One region of the Staphylococcus sp. GDY8P57P genome, then DNA from elsewhere that is predicted to be linked to it. Evidence: predicted binding sites of a transcription regulator. Region 1 holds the regulator's gene; the other holds the start of a gene.
The links. The regulator NrdR, encoded in region 1, represses ribonucleotide reductase genes. The targets are predictions, from matches to a motif close to AACACNATATATNGTGTT.
Positions count from the first base shown of each region.

Region 2: the regulator NrdR is predicted to act here: its motif matches at 4,346-4,363, upstream of nrdI (class Ib ribonucleoside-diphosphate reductase assembly flavoprotein NrdI).

Region 1 covers NZ_JAESLK010000003.1:76,288-93,610, forward strand. The annotation lists gene rplT (50S ribosomal protein L20) at 1-284, opposite strand, end outside; gene rpmI (50S ribosomal protein L35) at 339-539, opposite strand; gene infC (translation initiation factor IF-3) at 567-1,094, opposite strand; ribosomal protein L20 leader region at 1,117-1,244, opposite strand; gene KA878_RS01160 (amino acid permease) at 1,308-2,801, opposite strand; lysine riboswitch at 2,963-3,138, opposite strand; gene thrS (threonine--tRNA ligase) at 3,188-5,125, opposite strand; gene dnaI (primosomal protein DnaI) at 5,433-6,353, opposite strand; gene dnaB (replicative helicase loading/DNA remodeling protein DnaB) at 6,354-7,745, opposite strand; gene nrdR (transcriptional regulator NrdR) at 7,746-8,216, opposite strand; gene gap (type I glyceraldehyde-3-phosphate dehydrogenase) at 8,472-9,497, opposite strand; gene coaE (dephospho-CoA kinase) at 9,720-10,328, opposite strand; gene mutM (bifunctional DNA-formamidopyrimidine glycosylase/DNA-(apurinic or apyrimidinic site) lyase) at 10,345-11,217, opposite strand; gene polA (DNA polymerase I) at 11,233-13,863, opposite strand; gene pnpS (two-component system histidine kinase PnpS) at 14,043-15,740, opposite strand; gene KA878_RS01210 (response regulator transcription factor) at 15,740-16,450, opposite strand; gene icd (NADP-dependent isocitrate dehydrogenase) at 16,817-17,323, opposite strand, start outside.
Region 2 covers NZ_JAESLK010000002.1:62,072-79,394, reverse strand. The annotation lists gene nrdF (class 1b ribonucleoside-diphosphate reductase subunit beta) at 621-1,589, opposite strand; gene nrdE (class 1b ribonucleoside-diphosphate reductase subunit alpha) at 1,717-3,822, opposite strand; gene nrdI (class Ib ribonucleoside-diphosphate reductase assembly flavoprotein NrdI) at 3,785-4,183, opposite strand; gene KA878_RS00375 (DMT family transporter) at 4,974-5,858, shown strand; gene queF (preQ(1) synthase) at 5,864-6,364, shown strand; gene KA878_RS00365 (S-Cys-Gly-3M3SH uptake peptide MFS transporter) at 6,668-8,173, shown strand; gene KA878_RS00360 (diacylglycerol/lipid kinase family protein) at 8,384-9,310, shown strand; gene KA878_RS00355 (5' nucleotidase, NT5C type) at 9,384-9,917, opposite strand; gene hisC (histidinol-phosphate transaminase) at 10,097-11,152, opposite strand; gene KA878_RS00345 (peptide MFS transporter) at 11,247-12,761, opposite strand; gene KA878_RS00340 (ABC transporter permease/substrate-binding protein) at 13,029-14,543, opposite strand; gene KA878_RS00335 (ABC transporter ATP-binding protein) at 14,540-15,508, opposite strand; gene recQ (DNA helicase RecQ) at 15,807-17,323, opposite strand, start outside.

The DNA.
Region 1 (17,323 bases):
AGCATTTTACGGTTAATATTGATGTCTGCTTTTTTCAAGCCGTTCATTAATCTTGAATAGCTCATGTCATGTTGACGTGCAGCTGCATTGATACGTGTAATCCATAATTTACGGAAGTCACGTTTACGTTGACGACGGTCACGGAAAGCGTATTGACCTGATTTCATTACTTGTTGTTTTGCTACTTTATATAATGTGTGTTTAGCACCGAAGTAACCTTTAGCTAATTTAATCGTTTTTTTACGACGTGCTCTTGTTACTGTTCCACCTTTAACTCGTGGCATATTAAATTCCTCCTTAGATATAACAATGATTTATCGTTCGTTTATTAATGACAATTATTTTTTATAAGCTAATAATTGTTTTACGCGTTTCATATCGCTTTTAGAAACTAATTTAGCTTTACGTAATTTACGTTTTTGTTTAGTGTTTTTATTTGCGAATAAGTGAGATGTGAAAGCTCTTGAACGTTTTAATTGACCTGAACCAGTTCTTTTAACACGTTTAGCTGCTCCACGGTGAGTTTTCATTTTTGGCATGATTCATTTCCTCCTAATAATAATGAATTATTTTTCGTTAACAGGCGCTAACATGATAAACATTTGACGCCCTTCCATTTTAGGTTTCTGTTCAACAGTGGCAATATCTTTACATTCGTCAGCGAATTTTTCTAATACGCGTTGACCAATTTCTTTATGCGTAATTGCACGACCTCTAAAACGAATAGAAACTTTACATTTATCGCCTTTAGATAAGAATTTACGACCATTTTTCAACTTAGTTTGGAAATCGTGTTCCTCAATAGTTGGACTTAAGCGTATTTCTTTAACATTGATAACTTTTTGTTTCTTTTTCATTTCTTTTTCTTTTTTCTGTTGTTCGAATTTATATTTACCATAATCCATAATTCTCGCAACAGGTGGTTTAGCATTTGGTGCTACAACTACTAAATCTAATTCAACACGTTCAGCCATTTCTAAAGCTTCTCGTTTTGATTTAACACCAATTTGGTCACCATTTTGGCCAATTAAACGTAATTCTTTAGCGCGAATCTTTTCGTTAACTTGCGTTTGATCTTTTGCTATGATTGACACCTCCCAAAATTTTACGAAATTTTCCAAGCAAAAAGAGCGAGCATAGAATGCCCGCTCTTCTCTCATACACATATAATGTGTGACATGATTAACCTGCCAACTGCTTAATGCGTCGCTACAGGTGAGAAACGGGTGTTTCTACTTGGTACGTTTCGTATTCAACGTTATTAATCATATCAGTGTATGTGGTATAAGTCAACAAATATTTTTAATTTAATGATGTTTTACTTCATCCATTGACACATCTTGTCTTAAGTCTACTTTATCCAATGGAATCATCTTAGTTTTATATCTCAATTTATGATAAATAAAGAACACTAAGAATACTGGAATACCCATGTATGTGATAACAAATCGATTTAAATCAAAATGACCTGTTTTAATGAAATCAACATCTTGCCCAATAATAACAATCACACAAAGTATCCCTGCAAAAATTGGACCGAATGGGAACCATTTTGCTTTATATTTTAATTCTCTCTTACTGTGATGTTGTTTTTCAAATGCGCGTCTAAATCTATAATGACTAATCGCAATACCAACCCATGCGATAAAGCCTGTCATACCACTTGCAGCAACAATATATTCATATGCGTCACCACTTAGTTTTTGAACTAAGAAAATAATAACAACTAAAATTGCTGTCGCAAATAATGATAAGTATGGCACACCATATTTATTCGTTTTACCAAATGAATGGAAAGCTAATTTATCTTTACTCATAGAATATAACATTCGTGTTGATGCATACATACCTGAGTTACCTGCAGATAATACAGAAGTTAAAATAACTGCATTCATAAATGATGCTGCAAAGGCTAAACCAGCATTTTTGAATACTAATGTAAAAGGTGACGTAGCAATATTGTCATCGCCACCCATTAAAGCATTGCTATCATAAGGAATTAACATACCAATAACAAATATCGCTAAAATATAGAATAGTAATATTCTCCAGAATACTTGTTTAATGGCTTTTGGTACTGCGCGCTCTGGATTTTCAGATTCTCCAGCAGTTATACCAATTAATTCAGTACCTTGGAATGAGAATCCAGCAACTAAGAATACACCTAGAATTGATAATAAACTGCCACCTAGGTTGCCACCTAAAATAGGTCCTTCACCCTTAGTAAATGTATCAAAGCCTACAAATTCGCCACCCATGATACCTAATATCGTTAACAAACCAATGACGATAAAGATGATAACTGTTACGACTTTGATTAATGCGAACCAATATTCACTTTCACCATAAACTCTCACTGATAAAGAATTCAAAGCGAATATAATGACTAAGAAAATACAACTCCATATCCAAGCTGGAATGCCAGCCATAGGTGTCCAATACTGAATAACTTGAGCAGCAATTGTAACATCCGCTGCAACTGTAATAACCCAGTTAAACCAATAATTCCATCCTAACGCAAATCCTAAAGATGGATCTACGAATCGTGTTGCATAAGTACTAAATGATCCAGAAACCGGTAGATATGTTGCCATTTCACCTAGAGATGTCATTAGGAAAAACACCATCGCACCTATAATGGCATACGCAATTAAAGCACCTAATGCACCAGCATCATGTATTGCACCACCAGATGTCATGAATAATCCAGTTCCTATACAACCTCCCATAGCGATCATAGAAATATGGCGATCTTTCAATCCTCTTTTGATACCGTCATTTTGACTTTCTACTTTTCTCATAGAAGCTCCCTTTCTTACAGTAGAGGCTAACTAAAATCGTTTTGTTGTGTTATGCGATGATTATGAACGCATTCAATCAATACTTTCAAACCATTTTTCATACTTTTTAAAGCATATAAAAATGGTTGCATACCTTAAGATATGCAACCATTTGCTTAATCTATTTCGGTAGCACATCACAAATTGTGACAGTACAGTTTCTGTTCGATAACTGTCCCAACAAATGATCTTTAAGGATATCATTCATTTCGGCATCTTTACCTTTCACACTTTCAACATACGTTCCCTAATAACTTCTGAAGTGTTACTCATTAAAGACGCAACCTCTAACTCTTTTTTTATTTAACTATATAGTAATATACATTATGCTGTCTTTTTTATCAAGACTATCTGCGTTTTTTCAAACGAATTTCATCAACTAAATTCCAAATGAATTCATCTTTTTCAACTGTGTCTTGATCTTGAGAACCATACTTACGTACATTAACCTCGTTATTTTCAACTTCTTTATCGCCTACTACAACTTGGTAAGGTATTTTTTGCATTTGGGCTTCACGTATTTTGTAACCCATTTTTTCATTACGGTCATCGATTTCTACACGAACGCCTTGTGATTTTAATTCATCTTGTAAATTTCTAGCATAATCATAATGTAAATCTACATTAACTGGGATAATTTCAACTTGTTTTGGTGCTAACCATGTTGGGAAGGCACCTTTTGTTTCCTCAGTTAAGAAGGCTACGAAACGTTCCATAGTTGAAACGACACCACGATGAATAACGACTGGTCGATGATTTTCACCATCACTACCGATGTAAGTTAATTCAAATCTTTCTGGTAATAAGAAATCAATTTGCGCAGTAGATAATGTTTCTTCTTTACCCATAGCAGTTTTAACCTGTACGTCTAGTTTTGGACCGTAGAATGCCGCTTCGCCAATCGCTTCAACGTATGGTAATCCCATTTCATCAACCGCTTCTTTTAGCATAGTTTCAGCTTTATTCCACATTTCATCGTCATCCATATATTTCTCTTTGTCTTCAGGATCTCTGTAACTTAATCTAAATGTATAATCCTCAAAGCCAAAGTCTCTATATACTTCTTGAATCATATTTACAACACGTTTAAACTCATCTTTGATTTGATCAGGTCTTACAAAAATGTGAGAGTCATTTAATGTCATTCCACGTACACGTTGTAAACCTGATACAGCACCACTCGCTTCATATCTATGCATAGTACCTAACTCAGCAATACGAATAGGTAATTCACGATAAGAATGTGGACGGTTGTTATAAACCATCATATGATGCGGACAGTTCATAGGTCGTAATACCATCTCTTCTGTTTCATCTAATTTCATTGGTGGGAACATGTCATCTCTATAATGGTCCCAGTGTCCAGACGTTTTATATAACTCCACATTTGCTAATACAGGTGTATAAACATGGTCATATCCCATACTTACCTCTTTATCAACAATGTAGCGTTCAATTTCACGACGGATTGTAGCACCGTTTGGTAACCACAATGGTAATCCAGCCCCTACTAATGGGTTATTTGTGAATAGTTCTAAATCTTTACCAATGCGACGATGATCTCGTTCACGACGTTCTTCAAGCATTTCTAAATGTGCTTTTAAATCTTTTTTATCGAAAAAGGCTGTACCATAAATACGTTGTAACATTTTATTATTACTGTCTCCACGCCAATAGGCACCAGCAGTTGAAAGTAACTTAAATTCTTTGATTTTAGAAGTTGAAGGAACGTGTACACCGCGACATAAATCCGTAAATTCACCTTGTGAATATAACGTTACACTTTCATCTTCGGGAATAGCATCGATTAATTCTAATTTATATGGATCATCTTTGAAGAAAGCTTTAGCTTCATCTCTAGATACAACTTTGCGTTCAATTTTATGATTTTCATTAACAATTTGTTTCATTGTTTTTTCAATTTTTTCAAAGTCATCTGATGAAACTTTTTCGTCCATATCAAAATCATAATAAAAACCGCCATCTATAACCGGTCCAACACCAAATTTCACATCCCCGTATAAACGTTTTAAAGCTTGAGCCATTAAATGTGCAGTAGAATGGCGTAAAACTTCAAGTGCTTCATCACTACCAGGTGTTACAATTTCAATACTTCCATCTTCTTCTAATGGTCTAGTTAAATCCACCATTTGATTATTAAATTTACCAGCCACAGCTTTTTTTCTTAATCCTGGGCTAATTGATTGTGCTATATCTTCAGTTGTTGTTCCTTTATCAAACGCTTTCGAATTGCCATCTGGAAATTGAACATTGATTTGATCCATTTATAAAACCTCCGTAATTAAATTCTATTTTCGTTGAAATAAAAAAACTCGCCCCCTAAAAAAGGGACGAGTTTGTCGTGGTACCACCCTAGTTATTTAGCAATTGCTAAACATCTCTGCTTAAGATAACGGTCTTGAGCCGGGCATTGATTACCAATACCTAATAATGAAGGAGTAATAACTTAATATGTTAGCTAAATTCTCATCCTAAATATTAGCTCGCTGTATAACATGGATTAAATTATCATATCTTCAACTATTTCAACGATTAAGATTTATCTTAATTATACAATAGTTATTTTAAATTTCAATTATTTCTTAAATTTTTACCATCTAAATAATATGGTGTTGACAATGTTTTAATTCTTTCTATAATTCTAGCTGCTTTCGTTTCTTCTGCACCTTCACGCGTAATCGATAAATGATGCTCTAACTCGTCAAAATTTAAATTTGATGAGAAAAATGTTGGAAGTTCTTGGACCATTCGATAGTGTAACAATGGACCAATCACTTCATCTCTCACCCATGGTGTCACTTCTTCTGCGCCAATATCATCTATCATTAATATTTTTGCTTCTCTTATGCGTTGTAACTTAGTTTCGTAACTACCATCTTTGAAGCCACTTTTAAGTGTACGAATATATTCAGGTAAATAAACAATCGTAGAGGCGATACTTTTAGCTTTAAGTTGGTTTGCAATTGCACCTAAGATAAACGACTTACCTGTTCCAAAAGGACCATGAATATACATACCTTTTACCTTCTCGCCATTAACTAATTGCTTGCACATATCATTCGCATGTTTAGCGATAGCTAGTCGATGTATATCTGAATCATAGATATCTTTCATCTTAGCGTTTAACGTATCGCGTTGCATATGGTGTGAAGTTATTAAATGCGCATTGAATTTTTCTTCATCATGTTTAATTTTGCATGGACACATATTATAACGAATTTTTATTCTATTATTCTCCACATATAATTCAGGAACATGTCCTTTTACAAAATTCGGACAGTGTTCGTAATCATGACCATCATAAATCTTTTGTTGATCTTTATACTCTTGTAATACATTCAAATCATTATCAATGATGTCGTTCGTCAATTCAGATTGATGCTGGTTTAAGAATGCTTTTACAGCAGGGTCATTTATGACTTGCTGCTTGATTTTAGCAATTCGTTTCTCTAAATCTCCATTTGCTTTGATAATACTATTAAATGACTTCATTTAATCCTCCTCCCAATCACGTATGAGTTGCTCACGGAATGCAGCGCGTTCTTTTTCAAAACGTTCCTGTTCTTCTTTAGTTAGTGCTTTTTCCTGTTTTTCCTGTCCTCTATTTTTCAACCATTTTGGCGTTTTCTCTCTAGATACAATTTCTCGAGATTTAGCATATCGTTTTCTTGATTGAGATTTATCGTTGCCTTTGTAATCGGCTTTTTGCTCACTAGCTTTTAATGCGTAGTCATATGCCTCTTTTGCAGACTTAATGCCCAATTTCTTCCAGTTGGATGCAATTTCTAAAATGTATGTCTTTGGTAATTTCATATCATTTTTTAACATGACAAATTGAAGCAAAATATTTATAACACCAAAGTTTAACTTTTCTCTTTCAATTAATTCTTCAACCATTTTCTTTTGTTGGAATGTTGGCTCTGACCCAGACCAAGATGTCAACATATCGATTGGGCTCGTTTCCTCTAACAATTGCAACCAATTATTATCTGTAGTGACTTGTTCTGACGATGTAGCTTGCCGAATATGAGTAACTTCACTTTGGCTTTCACTGCTACCTTTTGGTTCCAGCTCAGGTAATTGTTGATTATGTTCAATCAAATAATACGAACGGGCATGTTTTCTAATTTCTTCATGCGATAACTGTTGATTACTTGTAATAGAATTTAAAATAATACGCTTCATAGCATCTTCTGTTAAACCATATAAAGTCGCTAATTGAACTATTAAATCTTTGGTTTCTTTAGTAATAATTTCATCACTAATAAAATGATTACGTAGCATCTCTTTTAAAATTTCAAAATCAAACGACACATTAGATAAATCAATACCATTGTATGACTTTTCTTTTTTTATTGATGATGCATCTACAGGAACATTAGCATGAGGTACTTTAAATACATCAGTAAATTTGCGCGTAACTTGTTGAAAGCCATTTAAATCAGGTTCTTGTTTTTTAAAATAATTTTTTAGGCTTTTATAACGTTGTTTATCAACTTGATTATATAAGTAAACAGATAACATAGGATCATTAAAAAACTGATATGCAGTAGGTGGCTGTACTAATTCATAAATGAAAAATGATTGTTGTTCATCGTGATTTACATATGTTTTAATCAAACCGATTGCTTCTAATAAATCCATGTATTGACGAAATTCTGCCAAATTCAATTTTAATTCATTCATGATTGTATAGTGTGTTAATGTTTCATCACTGTTCACAAATTGGTTCATAAAATGATATGTACCTATAGCTTGTGCGCCTATTAAGGGCATATACAATCGATTAAGTATCTCCAAATGATTATGATTAAATTGGAATTGACGATACACTTTATAACCGTCATGCGGGCTTAAACCATATTCATATGAGTGCAAACTCATTTATATATCACTCCGTTTATTATCATTCAAGATGCCTTGCATTGATGCTAATAATTGATCAACATCTTTAAATTCCTTATATACTGAAGCAAATCTTACATAAGATACTTGATCAACATGCATTAATAAATTCATTACATGTTCTCCAATATCTCTAGAAGAAATTTCTGTTTGGCCGCTATCACGTAATTGCCATTCAACCTTATTCGTAATATCCTCTAATTGCTGATAACGTACAGGTCGCTTCTCACATGATCTAACAAGTCCATTCAATATTTTCTCTCTTAAAAATTGTTCTCGCGTCCCATCCTTCTTAACCACAATCAATGGACTTACTTCTATATGTTCAAATGTCGTAAATCGAGTGCCACAATTTTCACATTCTCTTCTACGTCTAATTGCATTAGCATCATCTGCATGTCTTGAATCAACAACACGCGAATGCGTTGAACTACATTTTGGGCATTTCATTTCTTTCACCCTCTTGAATAGATTATGATTCATTATACTATAAAAGCATTCTAGACAAAAGAAGTCCAATGCGCATTAAAAACACACTAAAATTTAAAAAAATTAATAAAAATTCTAATTCACGTATAACCTATTCCTTAATTTCTAATACTATGTAAAAGGTTTGTAACTAAATGATATAAAACAAAAAAGCGAGACTATTTAATCTTAGTTAAAAGATTTAATAGTCTCGCGATATTTGACTGTTAAAATTTATTATTTCGCAGTCGCAACATTTTCAGAACCAATTAATTTGGCAATTTGTTGAGCAACTTCAACTACTCTATTTGAATAACCCCACTCGTTATCGTACCATGCAATCACTTTTACTTTATTATCCCCCATTACAATTGTGTTTTGAGCATCAATGACTGCTGAATTAGGGTTAGTATTAAAGTCCATCGAAACTAATGGTGCATCTTCTACATCAAGAATGCCATCTAAATCTGCATTACGGAATGCATCGTTAACTTGTTCTGCTGTTACGTTTTCTTTTAAATCAACCACTAAATCAACAAGTGAAACGTTTTTAGTTGGTACACGTAAAGCTAAACCATGAAGTTTACCTTCTAATTCTGGGAGTACTTCTTTTAAAGCTTTAGCAGCACCAGTTGACGTTGGTATAATACTTTCGTTACAAGAACGTGCGCGACGTAAATCTTTATGTGGATTATCTATATTGTTTTGATCATTTGTAATTGCATGAACTGTTGTCATAAGACCATTAACAATACCAAATTGATCATTTAAAACTTTAGCTACCGGTCCAATACAGTTTGTTGTACATGACGCATTACTAAAAATGTCATACGTTTCAACATCTAATTGATTATCATTTACCCCTTTGACTACCATTTGTACATGTCCACCTTTAGATGGTCCAGTTAATAATACTTTTTTAGCCCCTGCTTTGATATGTCCAATCGCTTTGTCACCATGATTAAATTTACCCGTAGCTTCAATAACGATATCAATATCTAACGCTTCCCAAGGTAAATTTTCAGGGTTACGGTCAGACACAAGTTTAATATCATGTCCATCGACACGGATACCATTCTCAATAGGTTCAACCTTCTTATCGAATCTACCATGAGTAGTATCATAATTAATTAGATGCGCAATTGTTTCAGGTGGATAGCTTGCGTTAATCGCTACAATATTTAAGTCTTCTTTATGTAAAGCGATTCTTAACACCATTCTACCAATTCTACCCATACCATTAATTGCTATATTTGTTGACATTTAAAGCACCCCTTGATTGTTTGTTTATATGTTATACTTTATAAAAATAGTGTAACATAATAACGAAAATTTGAAAGCGTTTTCTGATGATTTTAAAAAATTTTTTTAAGCTGATTATTTTAAACTAGCAAAAAGCTCTAATAAACGTATTAATGCAAAAATTAAAGTTTAAGCATGTTTCGTCTACTAGAGCTATAATTTATAAATTGAGTCACATAAAATTTATATTTCTCTATTGATAAACCCTTTTTCAGTTAATAGTTGTTCTAAATTTTGTTTAAGTTCTAACTTATCTCCTAGGTTATCTATAACATGATCTGCCATTCTACTTTTTTTATCAATTGAAATTTGGCTATACACACGCGCTTTAGCATCTTCAAGTGACAATTGATTACGTTCCATCAATCTCTCTATTTGGATGCTTTCAGATGTATAAACTAACCATACTTCATCCACCGTATCCTGTAATTCATTTTCAAAAAGGAGTGGAATATCCATAATGACATCATAACCTTGATTAAGATAGTTTTGTTTCTCTTTTTCCATTATTTCTCTAACTATTGGATGAACGATATCATTTAACTCGATGCGCTTTTCTGGATGATTAAACACAATTTCTCCTACGTATTGACGATCCATTTCACCTTCATCTGTGATAGCACGTTCACCAAAAACAGTACGCACTTGTTCTAAACCTTTCGTTCCTTTTGCAACAGCTTGTCTTGAAGCGATGTCAGCATCTACAACCTTAAAACCATATGCTGTCAATAATTCAGAAACCGTTGATTTACCTGTGGCAATACCACCTGTTAACCCTATTACTTTTGGCATAAATATTCACTCACCTTTATTTCTGACAATGTGGGCAGAAATGACTATTACGTGTAGCCACTACCTTTTGCTCAATATCATGCCCACAAACGTTACATGTCTTTTGTTTATATACATTTAAATGTAATTGCATTTCTCCTGTTTTACCATCTGCATGACGATAATCTGAAATGCTAGTACCACCGTTGTTTATACCCTCTTTTAACACTTCTTGAACATAGTAAAACAACATTTGACGTTCTTGATTTGAAGTTTGTTTAACTTTCCGATCTGGTAATACACCTGCTCTAAACAAAGCTTCACACGCATAAATATTGCCACATCCTGCTATCATCTTATGATCAAGTAGCATTTGTTTAATGGGTTTATTTTGATATTTTTTAAGTTTAATACGATTTAAAAAGTGATTTAATGCATCATCATTAAATGGTTCAGGTGCAATATCAAGAAAAGCAGGGTAATCTTGGAAAGACGCCAAATTTCTTAACTCCCCAAATCGTCTGATATCCGAATATACTAGTTGTTTACCATTATCTAAGTGAAATACAACATGCCAATGTTTTCGATAATTTGGTGTACTAATATCCGATAATTTATCAACGATAAAAAAGCCTCCTGCCATACCTAAATGACTTAATATAATACGTTGAGTTTGGTTTTTTTGAATTGTGAAAACAATATATTTACTTCTACGTTCCACAGATTGAATAGCGTACCCTTCGCTATTCAATCGGAACCCATCCAAGTTGATACCCTTAATGATGGTCTCTTTTCCTTGTTGTTTTCCTTCTATAACTTTACTTGAAAATGTCACACTTTTAATTGTCGCATTTAAGATATAAGGTTCAATCCCTCTCTTTACATGTTCAACCTCTGGTAATTCTGGCATTTCTAATTCCTCTTTCTATTTTGCATCATACCATGTAGCTCCATAATTAGAGTCTACTTTTAGCGGTACATCTAATTGTAGTGCGTGTTCCATAATTTCTTCAACAAATAAACTGAAATCCTCTACTTCATTTGCTGGCATCTCGAAAATCAACTCATCGTGTACTTGTAATAACAATTGCGCATGGTATGACGTTTGTTTTATTTGTTTATCAAATTCAACCATTGCTAACTTAATAATATCTGCCGCACTACCTTGTATTGGCGTATTCATTGCTGTACGTTCAGCAAATCCTCTTAAATTAAAGTTTCGACTATTAATATCAGGAATATATCTACGACGATGCAATAATGTTTCCACAAATCCATCCGCTTTAGCATCTTTAACGATGTCAGACATATATTGTTTTACACCTGGAAAACTAGCTAAATAATCATCGATAAATGCTTTCGCTTTTTTTCGCGTAATATTCAAGCTTTGACTTAAACCATAATCACTAATACCGTAAACGATGCCAAAGTTAACAGCTTTCGCTTGTCTACGCATTAGCGCATCAACCTCTTCCGCTTCTACTCCAAATACTTTCATTGCAGTTGCAGTATGGACATCTCTTTCGTGAATAAATGCCTCTTTCATACTTTCATCCTGAGTGATATGCGCAAGCACACGTAATTCAATTTGAGAATAGTCTGCTGATAAAATCACACTGTCATTAGAAGTGGGTTTGAAGGCTCTTCTAATTTTACGTCCTTCTTCAAGACGAACAGGTATATTTTGTAAGTTTGGATCTACACTTGATAAACGTCCCGTTTGTGCTAACGTTTGGTTGAAGCGGGTATGAATGCGATTATCATCACTAATTACTTTTTGTAACCCTTCAACATAGGTAGATTGTAATTTAGATAATTGACGATATTCTAGAATGTAATCAATGATAGGATGTTGACCTTGTAGTTGTTCTAACACATCAACCGCAGTAGAATAACCTGTTTTAGTTTTCTTAATGACTGGTAATTCCAAAGTTTCAAATAGTACTACACCTAGTTGTTTAGGAGAATTAATATTAAATTCTTCTCCAGCTGCCTCATGTATATTACTGATTAATAAATCTAATTTCCCTTGAATTTCAGACTGCATTTCTTTCAAATCATTAGCATCAGTGAAAATGCCAGTTTCTTCCATTTCACTCAAGATGCGCGCTAATGGAAGTTCTAAGTTTAACAATAAATCTATTTGTTGATGTAATTTTAGTTCATCAACCATTTCAGGTTTACAAGCATGAATTGCCTCAGTAATGGATGCAATATGCTTATCTAAAACCGAATCTTCTGGAATGTGTCGTTTTTTTCCTTTTCCATAGATTGACACATCATCTTGAACATAGTTTTGTTTATAGTTACTAACAACCGAATTAACATCTTCAATTGTTCTTGATGGATCGATAATATAACTAGCTAACATAACATCAAACACAATATTTTTAATATCAATGTCTAATCTATGTGCAACAACGTATGTTTTTTTAGCATCATAAACTACTTTTTCTGTAGTTTCATTCTCTAGCCAATCAATCAGTTCTGGATAATCTTTAAGTTGATCAGCAGGAATAACAATGTGATCCACACCATTGTAGAAGCCAAATTTGAGAATAGCATCTTGTAAGTAATTGGTACCATCCACTTCAATATGGATGACCGCTTCTTTTAAATCATTAAAATTAATCTTGTTGAAATCATTATGTACTTCAAATACTTTGTTTTCTTGAGATTCTTCTGATGGATTACTATCGATATCAGCTAAGAGTTGTTTGAATTCTAACTTTTTAAACAGTTCAATTTTATCTTGATTATCATCTTGATTATCTAATTTAGTATCTTTAAGTGCTACTTCAATTGGACTGTCTTTATTTATTGTTGCTAAATCTTTACTCATGAATGCATCGTCACGACTATTCTCAAGTTTTTCTTTTAATTTTTTTCCTGAAACTGCATCTAAATTTTCATAGACACCTTCAACCGTATTAAATTGTTTCAATAACTTGATAGCTGTCTTCTCACCCACACCAGCAACACCTGGGATGTTATCAGAAGTATCACCCATGAGTCCCTTCATATCAATAATTTGACTAGGTACAAGCCCATCATATTTTTCATTAATAAATTCTGGAGTATAATGATCGACATCTGTAACACCTTTTTTAGTGTAATAGATGGTTACATGATCAGTAGCGAGTTGAGTTAAGTCTCTATCACCTGTAACAATGATTGTTTCAAATCCTTGCTCATTTGCTTCTTTGCTTAATGTACCAATGATATCATCAGCTTCGTAGTTCTCTAACTCATAATGTTTGATATGATACGTATCCAATAGTTGTCGAATATACGGGAATTGTTCACTTAATTCCGGTGGCGTGCTTTGTCTACCGCCTTTATATTCACTATATTTTGAATGTCTAAATGTAGTTTTGCCTGCATCAAACGCAACTAAAAAATGACTTGGTTGTTCTTCTCTTAAAATCTTTTCAAGTAACATCGCAAAACCATATATTGCATTCGTATGTATTCCTGCTTTGTTAGAAAGAAGTGGTAATGCATAAAATGCTCGAAAACTTAAACTATTACCATCAATTAAAACTAGTTTATTCAAAGCGTATACCTCCAGAGTGATTTTATTATATTTTAGCATATTCAGAGTTCGTTAACGAATGTATGGTTTCTTCAAAAGTCTTTGTTTGGTTAAAAATTTCTGCAAATAAAAAAGGCACTCTCGTTTCATTAATCAATTGAATAATTGAAAATGAACGAAAGGCCTTAATGGATGAAATATTATTTTTGTTCATCTATGAATGAAACTCTAAATAACGAACCTTCACCAATATTGCTCTCAACATTTATTGTACCATGATGTGCTTCGACAATATGTTTCGTTATAGACAACCCTAAGCCTGTGCCACCTGAATCTCTACTTCTCGCTTTATCTACACGATAAAATCTTTCGAAAATATGGTTTTGGTCACTCTTCTCAATTCCTATGCCAAAATCTTGAATTTCTAAGTTAACTTCAAGTCCTTTTCTATAAATTCTTACAATAACGTCACTATTTTCAAGTGAATAATTAATCGCATTTGAAAGTAAATTAGTAATGACTTGTGCCATTTTATTTTCATGTGCTTCTATGATGATATCTTTTTCAATTTCAGGCAAAATGCTAATATTTTTATATCTTGCTTGGTTTTGTAGATTATCAATAGTAGTATAAGCAAGTTCTGAGAGATTCACAAACGATGTTTCTATCTCAGTTTGTTGTTCGATATGAGATAAATCTAATAAGTCCGCAACAAGAGACTCAATACGATTAGATTCTTTTAAAATGATGTTTAAAAACATATCAAGCGATTCTTCATCGTTTTTTGCACCTTCAATTAATGTTTCAGCAAAACCTTTAATAGAAGTTATAGGCGTTTTAAGTTCATGAGAAACATTTGCCACAAATTCACGTCGTAAGTTTTCTAATTTTTTAAGATTTGTAATGTCATGCATAACAACAACCATACCTTGTAATTTCTTTTTAGATTTACTAAGTATTGGAACACAAGATAGATCAAAATATTTATGATGAACGTTATTTAATACGATTTCAATTTGATCATAGAGTGGCTTTTCAGTTTTAAAACTTTCTAAAATCAATTGTTGAATTTTAGTATCTAAATATGAGGTATACTTTTTATTTTCAACCTTACCATTTGGTCTAAACAAATCATAATAGGCGTGGTTTGCAACTACGATTTCGCCATGTTTGTCAATCATTAAAACGGAACTTGGAATATTTTCTAATGTAGTTTTTAAACGATTAGATTGCATTTTTTGCTTATTATTAAGCTTTTGTAAGCGTCTAGCCAAATCATTAGTTGTAACAAACAGTGCTTTGGTCTCCTTGACATTACTTTCAGGCACGCGAACATGATAATAGCCATCAGCGATTAACGAAGTCGCATAAGTAACCTCATTAATCGGTCTAATATATGTACGATGAATGCTTCTAACTGCCAAATATATTGCTAAAAGAACAATAATTCCAATTAAAGATAAATACTTCCACATACTCTTCTGTAATTCAAGAATTTCAGTATTCATCCCACTTATGTATACCGTTTTATCATTAATAACCGTTTTGAATGTATATCTTACCTGTCCATTTTCTCGATTATAAATAATATTAGACGGATTAGCTTCATTATCAATGTTATCATTAAATTTATGTTGATTCCCTGTTTGATAAATCACTTCTCCGTTTTTAGTAATCTTAACGATTAGATTTTGATTAGCTGAAATGTTCTTTATTTCCTTATTGTCATTTTGTTTGTTTAATTTGAGGAAATTTTCGGAAACATGTTTGAGCTCTGTGACTTGCGCTGTTGATAATATTTGATAAATTGTATGATGAATAATGATGCCTAAACCAATAAAACTGATAATGGTAATTGTACTTAATAATAATAATAACCGATGATGAAATTTAAGCATTAAGCCTTAGGTCTTTCTAATTTGTAACCAAGTCCACGAACAGTTTTGATTAATTTAGGTTGTTTTGGATTCTCTTCGAGCTTATCTCGCAAATGGCTAATGTGAACGTCTACAATTCGAGAATCGCCTGCGAATTCATAATTCCAAACTGAATTCAACATATGTTCACGGGTAATTACTCGCCCTTGTCTCTCTATGAGATATAATAGTAATTCAAACTCTTTAGGCGTAAGTTCTAATAACTCATCATCTTTATAAACTTCAAAGAACTCAGGTCTGATTCGAATGTTCTCAATCAATATATCCTCATCATCAACATCTTCTTTTTCAATTTCACTAGCAAATTTAGATCTTCTCAAGATAGCCTTCACTCTTGCAACTACTTCTCTCGGTGAAAAAGGTTTTGTCATATAGTCATCTGCACCTAATTCTAATCCTAATACGCGATCAAACTCATCATCTTTTGCAGTTAGCATTAAAATAGGGACTAAATTTTTATCAGAACGTATTGTTTTACATACTTCAATACCATCTTTTTTAGGTAACATTACATCCAAAACGACAAGTTCTGGTTGAATTTCATTTACCTTTTCCAAAGCTTCTTCGCCATCGTATGCTACTTCAACGATGTAACCAGCCGTTTCAAGATTATATTTTAATAAAGTTACAATTGATTGCTCATCGTCAACCACTAATACTTTTTGTGACATAATGTGCCTCCCTGAATAAATATAACATTTCAATTTCATTATAACGGAAGTTAAAACAAAAATAACATACAACATATTAAATTTACATAATCTTAACAATCAAATTATCATTTTCTAATTATTGAGTATTTGTATTACTATTATTTAAATATTGTTAAGGAAATATAAAATTATTTAACTGATTTTTTATAAAAAAAGGAATGGAACTGGATTTATTTAAATACCAAGTTCCACTCCTTTGAGTGATAGCAACTTCGAGAAAGGGTTTAAATAAAGCCTTTCTCAGATGTATTGCTAACTATCAAATTATCATGATTTAACTAAGATTACTTTGTATGAACAACTAAGCTTTGTTCACTTATTGACTTATTTTAAGTTTTTAATTAATTCATCAGCGAAATCTGAAGTAGATACTTCAGTAGCGCCATCCATTAAGCGTGCAAAATCATAAGTTACAACTTTAGATGCGATTGTCGCTTCAATTGCATCAGTAATCTTATCAGCAGCTTCTTGCCAGCCTAAATGTTCTAACATTAACACTGAACTTAACAATTCAGAAGATGGATTAACTTTATTTAAACCAGCATATTTAGGTGCTGTACCATGTGTTGCTTCAAAAATAGCGTGACCAGATTCATAGTTAATGTTTGCACCAGGTGCGATACCAATACCACCTACTTGAGCGGCTAAAGCATCTGAAATATAGTCACCGTTAAGATTCATTGTAGCAACAACATCATGTTCGGCTGGACGAGTTAAAATTTGTTGTAAGAAAATGTCAGCAATAGAATCTTTAATAATGATTTTTCCATCTTGTTCAGCTTTTTCTTGCGCTTGATTAGCTGCATCTTTACCATCTTGTTCAACTATTTC
Region 2 (17,323 bases), on a different contig from region 1:
GTCCGCGGCAAAGAGACTTTCAATATGAAAATCAACAAGCAAAACGAGCTGGGGTTGAGGAACTTAAGTGCACACACTTACGTAAATAGTTCTAAGATAGATAACGAAACATAGTTGCGGAGACTCCTAGGGGAGCAGTAATTTTAATGAACCTAAGTGCAATAGCACTTAAGTAAGAAATTCTAGAGATGAATGACGAATATTTTTGCGCGCGGGGCCCTAGCAAAGAGATTTTCAACATGAAAATCTACAAACAAAACAAGCTGGGGGTGAGGAACTTAAGTGTTTACACACTTAAGTAAGTAGTTCTAATGATTAAAATCAAAGAACTACTTTAGAGACGGCACCCCAGGAACACGAAGCAACTTATGTGAGTGATTATCTATCTAAGATCGCCTTTAGAGGACTACAGGCTGAAACCATTCCATAAGAAGGGCCCCAACACAGAGAAACTGAGTTAATCAGTTTCTACAAGCAAAGCACGTTGGGCAAGCAAGCCAACAATACGAAGTATTATAAATAAAGAAGCCAGTAAATGCATTTGTTAAAACGCATTTACTGGCTAACGTTCTGAGAACTAGGCCTCAGATATTATCTCATTTATATCATATTGTTACTGATTAATCTTCAAAAATAAAATCTTCATCTTGTAATGCTTCTACATTTAATGCCAATGTGTAACCATCACCTTTTACTGAGAAGAAGTCATGGTTTTTAGTTGAAGTATCTAAAGCATTTTCAATGATAGGATTAAATTCTTTTTCCTCAAAATAAGGTTCGAAACCTAAATTTGATAAAGCTTTATTTCCGTTATATTGAACATAATTCAATACATCTTCACTTAATCCGATATCATCATATAGCAAGTGTGTATAAGAGACTTCATTTGCATATAAATCCTCTAATAATTTATACATTTCTTTGTCTGCTTTTTGTTTTTCATTTTCAGAAAGTTCATTACGCAAACTTTGTGCATCTAGTCCTGTAAATACACCATGTATCGATTCGTCTAATAAAATCTTTCTAATGATCTCACCAGAAGTAGTCATTCTACCTTGCCCAGCTAGGTATAGAGGATAATAGAAACCAGAATAGAATAGGAATGTCTCTAAAAATACACTTGAAACTCTCGCAATATATTGATCATATATAGAGGCTTCTTTTCCCCACAATTTATGATAATTTTCGATAATTTTATCAGATTTATATTTTAAATGAGGCTCTTCAATAACCCAAGTATCTAGCAAATAGTTCGTTTCACTAGAAGGAAGTAAAGTTGTAAAAATATGTGAATAACTTTTCGCATGAATTTGTTCCATCATTGCCATAAATGAATACACTGCTTTTTTACGTAAGTCTGTTGTGTGTAACATAATCAACGGCATACCATCATCTGCTTGATGCGTATCCAATCCTGTTAATCCTGCTAATGCACGTTTAAATGTATTTTTCTCGTCTTCAGTTAGTGTCTTCCAACTTGCAATATCTTTTGATACTTTAAATTCTGTTTCTACCCACATCTGAGAGATATTCTGACGCCAAAACATATTCGTCATATCTTCTTGGGTATTCCAATTGACGGCCTTCATTTAAAAATCCTCCTTAATTACTAAAAAGCAAATCTCATTCGTTAAAGGGAAAGGAGGTGAATCAATTTGTCGTGTTGACCCTACAACCTTCCCCTATTTAATACTTTATTCTATTAACTTCTAAAAATTAAATTGCGCAACTTGTACATTCTTCAACGCTTAATAATTTATTACGCGTATAATATAGTGATTTAAGCCCTTTGTGATGCGCATAAACATATAATCTTGATAATTCACGTGTTGAAATTTCAGAATTCACATATAAGATTGTTGAAATACCTTGGTCCACGTGTGTTTGAATCGTAGCAATCAAATCGATGAGTTTCATTTGATCAGTATTGAAAGCTGATTTATAGTACCACATTGTCTCTGGAGACAAGAATGGCATTGGGTAGAATGTTTCAGCGTTTCCGTACGTACGACGCTCAATTTGATCAACAATTGGCATAACTGAACTTGTTGCATTTTGTACATATGAAATACTTTGTGTAGGTGCAATCGCTAATCTATATGCATGATATAAACCATGTTGTTGCACTTGTTCTTGTAATGCTTTCCAATCATTAGCCGTTGGAATATCAATATGATCAAATAAACGTTTTACCTTTTCAAATTTAGGTTCAAAGTCTTGAGATGTATAGAAATCAAAATATTTGCCACTAGCATAATCAGACTTATCAAAATCTTGATATACTTCACCACGTTCTTTAGCAATTTCCATTGAACGCTCAATTGAGTAGTAGTTCATCATCATGAAGAATATATTCGCAAAATCTTTAGCTTCTTCTGATTCATACCCTATTTTATTTTTAGCTAAATAACCATGTAAGTTCATAACACCGAGTCCAACTGAGTGTAACTCACTATTTGCTTTTCTAACGCCTGGTGCATTTTGGATATTAGCTTCATCACTAACTACAGTTAACGCATCCATTCCAGTATGAACAGAGTCTTTAATTTTACCTGTTTCCATGACGTTAACGATATTTAATGAACCTAAGTTACAAGATATATCACGTTTGATTTCATCTTCAATACCATAATCGTTAATTACTGATGTTTCTTGTAACTGGAAGATTTCTGTACATAAATTACTCATTTTAATTTGACCAATATTTGAATTGGCATGCACTTTATTCGCATTATCTTTAAACATTAAATATGGATAGCCCGATTGTAATTGTGTTTGTGCAATCATATTCAACATTTCTCTTGCATCTTTTTTCTTCTTAACGATATTAGGGTTTGCTACCATATCGTCATAATATTTTTCTAAATCAATATCATCTAGTGTTACACCATATTCTTGTTTAACCGTATGTGGTGCAAACATATAGAAATCTTTGCCTTCTTTTGCTAAATCAAAGAATTTAGAAGGTACAATCAAACCAGTAGAAATTGTTGATAAACGCAAGTCTTCATCAGCGTTTACTTTTTTAGTGTCTAAGAATTCTTCAACATCATAATGGAAGATATTTAAATAGACAGCACCAGCACCTGGACGTTGACCGAGTTGATCCGCGTAGCTAAATCCACCCTCTAACGCTTTCGCTACAGGTAACACACCTTTCGCTACACCTTTAATACCTTTAATAGCTTCACCACGGGCACGTAATTTAGATAGGTTGATTGCTACACCACCACCAATTTTACTTAGCTGTTTGGCAGTAGAATCAATGAAGTTGATAGAATTTAAGCTATCATCCACTTCTAACAAGAAACATGATACTAATTCACCACGACGTGCGCGTCCTGCATTTAAGAACGTTGGTGTCGCAGGTTGGTATCGTTGTTCAATCATTGCTAGAATAAATTGCTTTGCTTGTTGTTTATTTCCGTCTGCTAAATAAAGCGCAACGATTGCGACGTGTTGATTATAATCTTCTAGATATTGTGATTTATCGTTAGTTTTTAACGCATAATCTTTATAGAACTTACTAGCAGACATGTAGCTTGCAAATTCAAAGTTGATTGATTTAGCAAATTCAGTGATTTCAACTAAGTCTGCTTCGCTATATTTCTCGAAGACATTAAAATAAAAATTGTTATCTACGAGATAGTGTAATCGTTCAATCTCACTGTCAAAATAAATTGTTTTATCATGGATTTCTTCAAGGTAAACCGCTAATGCTTCCTGATCCTTCTCTAAGTTAAAGAAACCATTATCTTTACGTTTCGTAACTTCATTATTTAGTTCAATATGATTGTACTTTTTCTCGTTCATCATTTTCATTGAAATGCCCCACCTTATTTTTAAATTCAATAACATCTTTATTAGAACCTTGTACTTCAAATTTCATTAATAGAGGTACATGATATGATTCGGAAATTGTTTTACCCGCTTTAGCAAAGTTTTGTCCCCAGTTTCGGTTACCACTTGCTACAACTGCGCGTAAATTTTGATGATTAACATCTAAAAACGATTGTACTTCTTTAGGCACTTCACCAAATCCAATTGTTCCCGTAACTAAAATATAAGGTTCATCAAATGGATCTGTACAATTATCTTTAGTTATTTCCATTACATCTGAAATTTCACTTCGCTTGATAAATCTTCTTACATTACCAGAAAAAGAGAAATAAACTACTTTCATTGGAACGCCTTCTTTCGTCAGTCCATATTATTAACTAAAAAGAAGTTCTCTTAATTAAATAAGAAAACTTGCTAGACATTAAATACGACATATTTTAGACATTTATTTGGATGTCAACTAGCTGATGATTGTTATACTTAAAAGAAGTGACTTTCATTTCTAGCCACTACATGTAGTGTTTAGACTAAAATTTCGAGACTATTTCATCTATTAGCTCGTTCGTATAAATAGCATTGAATTGGGGATTTATACTTAAAATCCAGTGTGAAATTTCTATTAAAATGAATAATTTGTATAACACAAACTTTTTATACAACCACAACATGTTGTGGTTCATTTACAAATTCAATACTATATTCTGTGTTTCATTATACAGAATTGCTCTCTCAATTGAAAGTAACTATTTCGTGACAAAAGTTCGGAAAAACGTCTGAATGTGCATCACATCAAAGTTAAATTGATACAAATATTTATTTTTGAATATTTAATGTGTTTTAGTTGCATTTTCACCAGCAATATAAATGATTGAATTGTCAGCGTTCTTGAAGACCAATTATTTAAACAATCAATGTATTTTGTACAATTATTCAAATATATATTATGTCTCTCTCTAAAAACACGAATATAACATTTATAAAAAAATGGCATCTAACGTGTTTTTATTTAAACAGAACATTTGTTCGTGTTTAAATCATATTACATCCCCATATTATTTTCAAGTATTTATGCATTACTAATTGAATTATGCTACTATATATACGGTAATTTTTTACAAATGAGGCGATTAACCTTGAATCCAAAAGTTAAGGGCATCATTGCAATTCTAATTTCAGCGATTGGTTTTAGTTTTATGTCTGTATTTTTCAGGCTTGCAGGAGACTTACCTGTATTTCAAAAATCATTAGCAAGAAATTTTGTCGCAATGTTTATCCCATTGTTTTTCATATTTAAATATAAACAGCCTATGTTCGGGAAATTAAGTAGTCAACCTCTGTTAATTTCTCGCTCCACATTAGGACTTATAGGTGTCTTATTAAATATATATGCCATTGATCATATGGTATTAAGCGATGCAGATACTCTAATGAAACTTAATCCTTTTTGGACTATTTTACTGAGTTTAATTTTTCTAAATGAGAAAGTTCGTAAATATCAAATCGTTGCTATGATAGTAGCAATCTTTGGTATGTTATTTATCGTTAAACCTGAGTTCTCTTCAACAATGATTACGTCATTAGCCGGATTATTCTCAGGTATTTTCGCAGCCTCTGCATACACATGTGTTCGTGCACTTAGTACTAGAGAAGCACCTTATACTATCGTGTTTTATTTTTCATTATTTTCAGTTGTCGTTTTAATTCCGTTTTCAATTGCGACATATGAACCAATGACAACGATACAAATGGTTTACCTTTTAGGAGCGGGTCTTTCAGCAGCAGTTGGCCAAATTGGTATTACACTTGCCTATAGCTTTGCACCTGCGAAGGACATATCTATCTTTACGTATGCTTCGATTATTTTCACGGCAGTCTTCGGATTTATTCTGTTCGGAGAAACACCAGATTTCTATGCACTCATTGGTTATGTCATTATCATCGGCGCAAGCTATTATATGTTTGAAAAAGCGCGACGACAAACAGTAACAACGCAACACCAAACTAACACTAAGGAGTGATTCATATGACGCAAGGACGTCAAAAAGAAGAACTACAAGATATTACTTTATTAGGTAATCAAAACAATAAATATGAATTTGACTATACGCCAGAAGTTTTAGAAACATTTGACAATAAACATCAAGGGCGCGATTACTTCGTAAAATTTAATTGTCCTGAATTTACATCTCTTTGTCCTATTACAGGTCAACCGGATTTCGCTACCATTTATATTTCATATATTCCAAATGTTAAAATGGTAGAATCTAAATCATTAAAATTATACTTATTTAGCTTTAGAAATCATGGCGACTTCCACGAGGATTGCATGAATATTATTATGAATGATTTAATAGAGTTAATGGATCCACATTATATCGAAGTTTGGGGTAAATTCACGCCACGTGGTGGTATCTCTATCGATCCATATACAAATTATGGTCGCCCTAATTCTAAATATGAAAAAATGGCTGAGCATCGATTAATGAACCACGATTTATATCCAGAAAAAATAGATAATAGATAAAAGATTAATAAAATCCACTAAATTGTTTGACAATTTAGTGGATTTTTTCATTATTTGTGATATTTTATTTAAATTTACTATTGCCTATTAGTGAATTAAAGCGTATTTTATTATTATCATTTAAAATTACAAAAGAGTAAGATGATCTAAATAAAGCAACTTATTCTCATTCAATTTTAAATCATCAACTCATTGACTGAAATTTCTAAAAATTTCTATTTTTAAGAAATTACATTATTTTACATATCATCATCTTGATTATTAAATTTCAGTCTTTAAAGGGAAGAAAGGATTGGGATACATATGGCAACAAACAATTCCCATGAACAAGCAGTTCAAACAATACCTCAGCGTGGATTCTTCGGACATCCTAATGGCTTAGGTGTACTATTCTTTGTAGAATTTTGGGAGCGATTTAGTTATTACGGTATGCGCGCCATGCTCATTTTCTACATGTATGACCAAATTAAAAATGGTGGTCTAGGCATTGACCAAACGACTGCAATGTCTATTATGTCCGTTTACGGGGCATTAATTTACATGTCTTCAATTCCAGGTGCATGGGTCGCAGATAGACTCTTCGGTACTAGAGGCGCGACCTTGATCGGTGCAGTATTGATTATTATTGGACATATTTGTTTAAGTTTACCATTCGCAATGTTTGGGTTATTTGCATCAATGTTCTTTATCATTATCGGTTCTGGTTTAATGAAACCAAATATTTCAAACATTGTTGGACGATTATATCCTGAGAATGATACACGTATGGATGCTGGGTTCGTTATATTCTATATGTCAGTTAACTTAGGTGCATTAATTTCACCAATTATCTTGCAACATTTCCTTGATGTGAAAAATTATCACGGCGGTTTCTTAATCGCAGCAATTGGTATGGCATTAGGTTTAGTATGGTATATGATTTTCAACAAGAAAAATTTAGGCTCTGTTGGTATGAATCCAACAAATCCACTTTCTCCTGAAGAAAAAAGAAAATATGGATTAATTGTTAGCTTAGTTGTAATTGTAATTGCTATTGTATTATTAGTTACATACTTTACTAATACATTATCATTTAACCTTATTAGTAATACTGTTTTAGTTCTAGGTATTGCATTACCAATTATTTACTTTACAACGATGATTCGTAGTAAAGAAGTTACAGATGTAGAACGTTCTCGCGTTAAAGCATTTATTCCATTATTTATTCTAGGAATGTTATTCTGGGGAATTCAAGAACAAGGTTCAAACGTTTTAAATATTTATGGATTAGAGCGTTCTGATATGCAACTGAATTTATTTGGTTGGCAGACACAATTTGGTGAAGCATGGTTCCAATCAATTAACCCATTATTTATCCTACTCTTCGCACCAGTCGTTTCAACAATCTGGTTAAAAATGGGTAAAAGACAACCAAGCTTACCAGTCAAGTTTGGTATTGGTACCTTATTAGCAGGTGCTTCATATATTCTAATGGGACTTATCGGTATGAGTTATGGTGATTCACACTTCTCAGTAAACTGGGTTATCCTATCTTATGTAATCTGTGTAGTTGGTGAATTATGTTTATCTCCTACAGGTAATAGTGCAGCAGTTAAATTAGCACCGAAAGCATTTAATGCGCAAATGATGAGTGTTTGGTTATTAACAAACGCATCTGCACAAGCACTTAATGGTACGTTAGTTAAATTAATTGAACCTTTAGGTCAAACAAATTACTTTATCTTCTTAGGTAGTGTCGCAATTGTCATTACTGTGATTATCTTAGCTTTCACACCGAAGATTTCTAAAGCAATGAAAGGTATTCATTAACCTTTTAGACTATTTAAAAAGTGTCCTAATATTTAGGGATGGAACAATGAATTCAAATTGAATTCTGTTCCATCCTTTTTCTTTGTGTATCAACGTAAAAAGTGTAATCATAAAGACTTGAGCACTTGAAATACGCAAATCATAATTAAGTAAACCTGATTTCGGGTAAATATAAGATAATTAAAGTAAATTACGAAAGTAGGCATTATTATGGATCAAACATTTAATCATGGGGTTCTTTTTTACCATGAACATAGTGGTCTAAAAGATATATATGATGGTTTAGGAGAAGTTACTAAATCGCTAACAACCATTTGTAAGCATTTATCCATTCAATTAAGTGAAAATGAAGGCGACATCATTAAATATTGTGAAGATATTAAAAATCAAAACTATAGCAGTGATGTGGATATTGTCTTCATATTAGGTGGCGATGGTACTGTTAATGAACTTATCAATGGTGTTATGACAAATCAACTCAACCTCCCTATCGGAATTATTCCTGGAGGGACATTTAATGACTTTACTAAAACATTAAATCTACATCCAGACTTCCGAAAAGCCAGTGAGCAGTTAAAGACTTCACATTTAGAATCGTATGATGTCATGAAAGTAAATGATACGTACGTACTCAATTTCGTTGGCTTAGGATTAATCGTTCAAAACGCTGAAAATGTCCAAGAAGGTCGTAAAGACATCTTCGGCAAGTTGAGCTATGTCGGTTCTACCGTTAAAACATTAATGAACCCTGAACATTTCGATTATAAATTAACTGTAGATGACAAAGAATATACAGGTAACACATCAATGCTTGTTGTTGCTAATGGCCCAAACATAGGCGGTAGTCGTATTCCACTTGTCGATTTATCTCCTCAAGATGGTAAAGTGAATAGCTTTATCTTTGATAAACAAAGTTTCACTATTCTTAATGACATCTTTAAGAAACGCGATAGTATGGATTGGAACGAAATTACAAACGGGATTGATCATATTGCTGGTGCGCATATTACATTATCCACGGATCCAATTATGAAAGTAGACATTGACGGTGAAATTAATTTAGAAACACCTATTTCTATTGAAGTTCTGCCAAAAGCAATTCAAATTCTAACTTTCCCAGAAAATGCTGAACAATAACTATTAATTCTATCAATATAAAAGCGATTAAGGTTAATGACTCATTCATCATACCTTAATCGCTTATTTTTAATTATGTTTCAAGAAAGAATGCTTCCACATCTTTCCATCCATTAACACGTTTAAAGCGTTTTTCATTAACATTATGAGACGCAGTAAACATGATTGGTTCTCCTTCAAAAATTTGTAATTGTCGAGGATTATCATCAATGAGATAATCTGTTTTTACTATATTTTTACGACCGCAAAAGATAAATTGTTGAGGGTCTAAAAATGGGAAGAACTCAAGTAACCATTCATATTTATCATGAAATGATGTTGGTACATCCATCGCCGCTGTTGCAATGTAAACATCGTAATGTTCTGTTAATTTCTCAACTACCTCTTGTGCATGTGGCATTACCTTTAGATTTCTAAAAAAGCCAGGCGCTCTTAAAATATCACGCACTAATCCATCATGTTCCGGTATCACGTTTTTAAGCTTTTGACCATTGAGCGACTCAACCGTGATCCCTAATTCAGTTTTAACATTAACCGCTTCAATAATGGCACCTAATGTGTCTGCTAAGACTTCATCCATATCAATAGCTATAGATTTTCTAGACATAATATCTCTCCCTTAATCATCACCTATATACTGTTAAAGTATAGCAAAAATTCAAAAGAGAGTGGTACAGAATTCATATCGAATTGATTGTACCACTTTCTTGCTATATTTAAATTTATAGCACTATCAGAACTGATTCAATTATCTTGCATCGAAAGCTTAATCCGTTAGATTCGTCTTTAATAATCAAAGTGTTTCAATACTTCTATCATCTTGTCATTTTGTTCTGGGAATCCGATTGTAATACGTACACCAATTGGAAATGGTCGTGTAATACAACCAATATTTAATAATGCTTCGTATAATTCTTGTGCTTTGTTTGTAACCACAAATACAAAGTTCGTTTGACTTGGTAAGAAATGTTTACTTTGCGGTATAGCATAAAATTTCTGACGTTCGACAGCATTTTTAGCTGTAATCTCATTTAAATAGTCTTGATCTTCTAACGCTGCAATGGCTGCATATTCTGAAATACGAGTGACATTAAATGGTGGACGAATGATGTTCCATTTTTCAATTGCTTCATTCGTAGCAACAACATAACCTACACGTAATCCTGCTAAGCCATAAGCTTTAGAGAACGTTCTTAATAAAAATGCATTATCAAAACGTTCTTGCAATTTCAATGTATCAGGATAATCATTTGCCGTAACGAACTCGAAGTATGCTTCATCAATCAATACTGGTACGTGACTAGGCACTTGTTCTAAAAAGTGTTCTAGTTCATCATGAGTGAAATACGTTCCAGTTGGGTTGTTAGGATTACATAACCATACTAAGGCAGTATCTTCATCTACTTCTTTTATAATCCCATCTAAATCAAAGCCACCATCTTTCAATGGTACTTGGACAACATCAGCTGATTCTACAATCGCGTTGTGATAGTACTGACCAAATGTTGCTTCACTCGTTACAATCTTATCACCCGGTGTTAATACCGCTCTTGAAATCATCAAGATAACTTCATCTAACCCAGCACCAAATAGAATTCTAGACGCATCCACATTCAAGTGCTCACTAATCGCTTTGCGTAGTGATGGCGACCCAGTTTCCGGGTAGTAGAATAATTCATCTACGTGTGCTTGAACTGCTTCTTTTGCTTTTGGAGAAGGGCCATATAAATTCTCATTTGAGGCAAGTTTATATAGGTCCCCTTCAATGCCATGTTTTTCTTTAAGTGCTTGTGGTGATAAACCTGGTTGATACGCTGTTAATTGATTTAATTGTTGTTTCATTGCCAACCACTCCTTTTCATAAATATAAAATGTTTATTCAATCATAAACGATGTTGCCTTACACAATATCAAATTGCAGGACTGCTATCGTATCTTAATGTACGCCATTCATTGCTTTTTTAACAATTGGAGAAATCGCAACTAAGATAACACCAATGAGAAGTGTAAACAATCCAGAATATAAGAAGAATTCTTTTTCACTAATAATTTTAAATAGGACAACAATTTGACTATTGATACTTTGTGCAGTCGCGTTACTTAACATCCATAGTGCCATCATCTGTGCTGAGAATTTTGCAGGTGCTAATTTAGACGTTACTGATAACCCAACTGGTGAAATACATAATTCTCCCAATGTGATTAAGAAGAAACTTAACACCAACCAAATAGGATGAATCATTTGAACATGACTACTTAACGGTATAATCATGACTAAATAAGATAACCCAGCGAAAATTGCACCTAGTGCAAATTTGTATACTGTACTTGGATTATGCTTACCTAATTTCGTCCATATACTAGCAAAGATAGGTGCTAATATTATGATAAATACCGGGTTAATCGACTGGAACCAGGCTGCTGGTATATGAAAATCGAGAACACCATTTGTCAGTTTAGCCAAACTTAGTTCTGTCTTCTGATCTGCAAAGTTAGCTAAAACTGTTGAACCTTGTTCTTGAATCATCCAGAATGCAACAGATGTAATAAATAACGGTATGTAACTATAAATTCTTGAACGCTCTTCTTGACGCGTCTTATGACTTGATAACATATAAACAAAAATACAAATCGGTAAAACGATACCTACGAATGTAACAATCATACTAAAACTAGATAGGCTTAATTGTCCAGTAAATTGCAAGATAAGTAGGATAATTGCGAAAATTAAAACGATAATACCAGTAATAATTGATAACCTTTTGATTTCTTCTTTGCGAAGCGGATTAGGCACACTTAAACCAGCTAATCCTAAGTTCTTTTTATTGGTAATATAGTATGTCACTAATCCTACGAACATACCTACTGCAGCTACAGCGAAACCATAGTGAAATCCTAGTCTTGTTTGTAAATATCCTGTCGCAAATGGTGCTAAAAAACTACCTAGGTTAATACCCATATAAAAAATAGTAAATGCTGCATCTAAACGTCTGTCATTATGGTCATATAATTCTCCAACGGTAGTTGAGATATTAGGTTTCAATAAACCTGTACCAATAATAAGCAGTAATAATGCAATCATAACTACGGTTAAACTACCCGGTATCGTCAACAGAATATGTCCAAACATAATAAGTATGCCACCATAAAACAGGGCATGACGTGTGCCAATCATTCTGTCTGCGATCCAACCTCCGATGGTACCAGACATATAGATAAGTGCACCGTATAACGATACAATTTGTAGTGCTGTCCCTTGTGGTAAACCAAAGCCACCTTTACTAACAGAATAGTACAGATAATAAGCTAAAATGGCTTTCATACCATAGTAACTGAATCGCTCCCAAAATTCAGTAAAGAATAGTGTACTTAAACCTTTAGGATGACCGAAAAATCCTTTTTGAGGTACACTCTCCACTATTTCTTGTCTAGAATAGTTCTTTGTATTCATTTTCTCCCCCCTAAAACCATACACGCTAATTTTGTGTATTTATTCATTAGTGTAAATAAAATCAAATCAGATTACAATTGTCTATACGAAATTCTCACTAAAAAAAGAAGCAGGACAGAAATTGAAATCAATTCGTTGTCCCGCTCCCTGAGCATCATTTGTACTATGAGAAACTTAATGTTAGCGTTTTTCAGTTTAGCAATCATCAAAGGCACTTTTATCAAGTAGCCTTAAAATAATCGGTGTGTCAATCGCTATACACTTCTTTTATTTGACTAAACCTTCTTGTTCAAGATAATGTTTTGCAACCTTATAAGGATCTTCATTTTTTACGGTAACTTTATAATTCATTTCTTGCATCTCTTCATCTGAAATTTTACCTTTTAACTTATTCAATGGTTTTTTAATTTCAGGATGTTCTTTTAAGAATTTCTCTTTAAACATCGGTGCACCTTGATATGGTGGGAAGACATGCTTATCATCCTTTAAAACGACCATATCATATTGTTTTAATTCCGCATCGGTTGAATACGCATCAATCAAATTGATATCGCCTTTTTCGACTGCAGTATATCGTAATTTTGGCTCCATTTTTTTAATATTTGATAAATCGAGTCCATAAGCTTTAGACACAGCTTTGTAGCCATCAGGACGGTCGTTAAATTCCATCGTAAATCCTGGTTTAAGTTTGTCCTCGACTTTTTGTAAATCACCTATCGTTTTAATATTATTCTCTTTAGCGAAATCCTTTTTTACTGCTAACGCATACGTGTTGTTGTACTTCATAGGTTCTAACATGGTCATGTCATATTTTTTCTCTAAACTTTGTTTAGCTTGTTGATATACAGCATCTTCTTTTTTAGATTTTAAATCTTCTTTCGTTAATTCTCCTAACACTGTACCTGTAAATTCTAAATAACCATCTATATCATCTGATTTCAAAGCATTGAAGAGGAATGATGTTTTCCCCATACCATCTTTAACATCAACTGTATTGTCTGTTTCATCTTCAATTAAAATTTTATACATATTTGTAATAATTGAGGGTTCTGAACCTAATTTACCTGCAAGCGTAATTGTGTCCCCTTTTTTCCCGAAAAGTGGTACAACAATGACCAATAATATAATAAGGATCATCACTCCAACAGTGATTAATAATTTCTTGTAAGACAATTTCTCCATATATCGCAATATCAAATCAAACATAATAGCGAGTAATGCAGCAGGAATCGCACCAATAAGAATGAGTGATGCGTTATTACGGTCAATACCTAATAAGATTAAATCACCAAGTCCGCCTGCACCAATTAATGCAGCTAAAGTTGCTGTACCGATAATTAATACCATTGCTGTACGAATACCGGCCATCATCACTGGCATAGCAATAGGTAACTCAACTCTCGTTAATCGACGCACCGGTTTCATACCTATACCTTTAGCAGCTTCAATGAGTGATGGATCGACTTCTTTAATGCCTGTATATGTATTTCTTAAAATTGGTAACAAGGCATACACAACTAACGCGATAATTGCAGGAAGTCGACCAATACCAAAGATTGGAATCATCAAGCCTAATAATGCTAAAGATGGAATAGTTTGTAATATTGCCGCTAAATTCATGATGACTTCAGACAAACGCTTCGTTTTCGTTAAAGCAATCCCTAGTGGAACAGCGATTAAGATCGCGATTAATAATGCGATAAATGATATTTGAATATGTTCTACAATAGTTGTAAATACTTCGCCTTTACGGTCGTTGAGGGTACTCAATAAGTTACTCATACTTTACCCTCCTTATCGTAGTCATCTTGAGATAAAAATTTAAAGACATCTTCACGCTTTAAGAGAGACTGCGTAGAAGTTGATGCATCATTCACAATCACCGCTTCATGCTGTGCTAATTTCGAATAAATTGAACGTAATTGGACATCACTATTGATGATTGGGTAATCGTGTTGCGTTTCTGTCTCTGTGAGCGGTGTTGTAATCTTTAAGTCTTTCAACTGCAATGTTTCTTGATTTTGATTTAAATGACTTCCCATAAATTCTTCTACAAATGCATTTTTAGGTTGATCTCGAAACGCTTGCGGTGTATCAATTTGTTCAACACGGCCATTGTTGAGTAAGCAAATACGATCGCCTAACTTCATAGCTTCTTGTATATCATGTGTGACGAACACGATTGTCTTCTTTATTTGTGTTTGTAATGTTATTAAATCATCCTGTAGCTTTTCACGACTTATCGGGTCCAATGCGCTGAATGGCTCATCCATCAATATGACTGGAGGATCAGCAGCTAATGCTCTGATTACCCCAACTCTTTGGCGTTGTCCACCTGATAATTCATCTGGTTTACGATCACGATATTTTTCTGGTTCTAAACCAACCATTGTAAGTAATTCGTCTACACGTCGATCAATATCTTTGTCTTTCCATTTTTTCATCTGTGGCACTTGTGCAATATTTTCTTTAATTGTCATATGCGGAAAAAGTGCAATTTGTTGTAACACATATCCAATGTCCCATCGCATTTCATAAACGGGATAATCGCTAATGGGCTTATCTTTGAAATAAATATAGCCTTCACTTAACGGAATTAGTCTGTTAATCATTTTCAAAGTGGTCGTTTTTCCACACCCAGATGGGCCGATGAGTACAAAGAACTCTCCTTCATTGATTTTGAAACTCACATTATCGACAGCTACATTATCGCCATAACGTTTGGTTACGTTTTTAAATTCAATCATTTAGTCACCTTCATTTAATCTACCTATTTAAAATGTTTGCATTCTTATTCCCTATTTAAACATGTTTAATGATGAATTCATATTAAATTAGTCATATTATTGTAATTACATCCAAAAAATATAGCATAACAATATAAATAAAAAATAAAGAGAGTAGGATAGAATGTTTTGTGCATTCATTATCCCACTCTCAAGTAAATTGGACTGTCTTTTCAATTCAGCTAGTTGCTATGCATTGGCTCAGGCGCCTCATAACATTGTTTGTTCTAGGTTCTCCTAATATATTTAGATGTTGCGTTTATATACTGGCTTTATAAGAGTGAATAGTTTCTAAGAATTTCGGACAATAATGTTTTAGCTTGTAACTACCAACACCATCAATAGATATCATTTCTTGCTTAGATTCCGGCTTACGTTTAGCAAATTCTTCTAAGGTATAATCTGAAAAGATACTTACCGGCGCAATATTTAATTTCTCACTTAATTTACGACGTACTTCAACCAATTCACTGTATAATGCACGATCGACACCTTCAACTGTATTGATATAAACCTTCTCTTTAGATTTTTGTTTAAATGGTGTCGTAAATACTTTAATTTCATCATTAAGTAGCTTTTTAACACTTTCATCACATATCAATATTTCATCAAATTCATTTAAAAATCCTTTAAAGCGCAATTCGTCTATTAAATGACTTAATTCTGAAGTAGTATAATCTTTCATTAAGCCGTGTGTCGTCAACTTATCATAGTCATTATACTTAATATAATCACTTGTTTCTCCACGCAAGACTTGAATGATCACACTATAACTTTCTTTTTGACGCATACGTGCAATACAACTAATAATCATTTTAGCTTCTTGTGTCATATCATATGTTTTATTTTGTTGAATACAACTACTACATTGGCCACACTCTTCTAGCTTTTCATTGGGTTCAAAGTAATGAACGACTGTTGCTTCGAGACATTTTTTTGTTTTTGTGTATTGAATCATTTTAGTAAGTTTTTCACCCATTTTATCTTTGTAGTCCTCATCGGCCTGTGACACCGTAATAAAGTATTCATGTAAACCTTTATCACGCTCACTAAATAAAAGGATGCATTCACTTTCTAATCCATCACGCCCTGCACGGCCTGCCTCTTGATAATATGATTCCAGATCACCGGGCATATTGTAGTGTATGACGTATCTAACATTTGATTTGTCTATCCCCATACCAAACGCATTTGTCGCAATAACAACTTTAACTTTGTCATAGACAAATTCATTTTGAGCTGTCTCACGTTCTTTATTTGTTAAACCTGCATGATAAATAGCAGAAGAAACATTTATAACGTCAAGTGCTTCTTGTAACTCTTCAACTTGTTTACGTGTAGAACAATAGATTATACCCGCTTGTTCTTTATGCTTTTGCACATAGTCTACGACAAATTTTTGACGTTGATACGTAGGATTCACTTTAAAAATTAGGTTACGGCGTTTTGTACTCGTTTTTACTTCATCGTGCCTATCGATGTTTAACTTTTCCATAATATCTTGTTGCACTTCTGCAGTTGCTGTTGCCGTCAGTGCGACAATTGTAAAGTTTTGGGGTAATGTGAATACTTTCTTAATCACACTTTGATAGCTAGGTCTAAAATCATGCCCCCATTTAGATATACAATGGGCTTCATCAAATGCGATAAGATGAATATCAATACGACTTAATAAACTTAAAAAATATTGATTATCAAAACGTTCTGGTGCCACATATAAAAATTGAATATGACCCTTCATTAAATCATTTTCAATATCCTTTTGTTGTTTCTTGG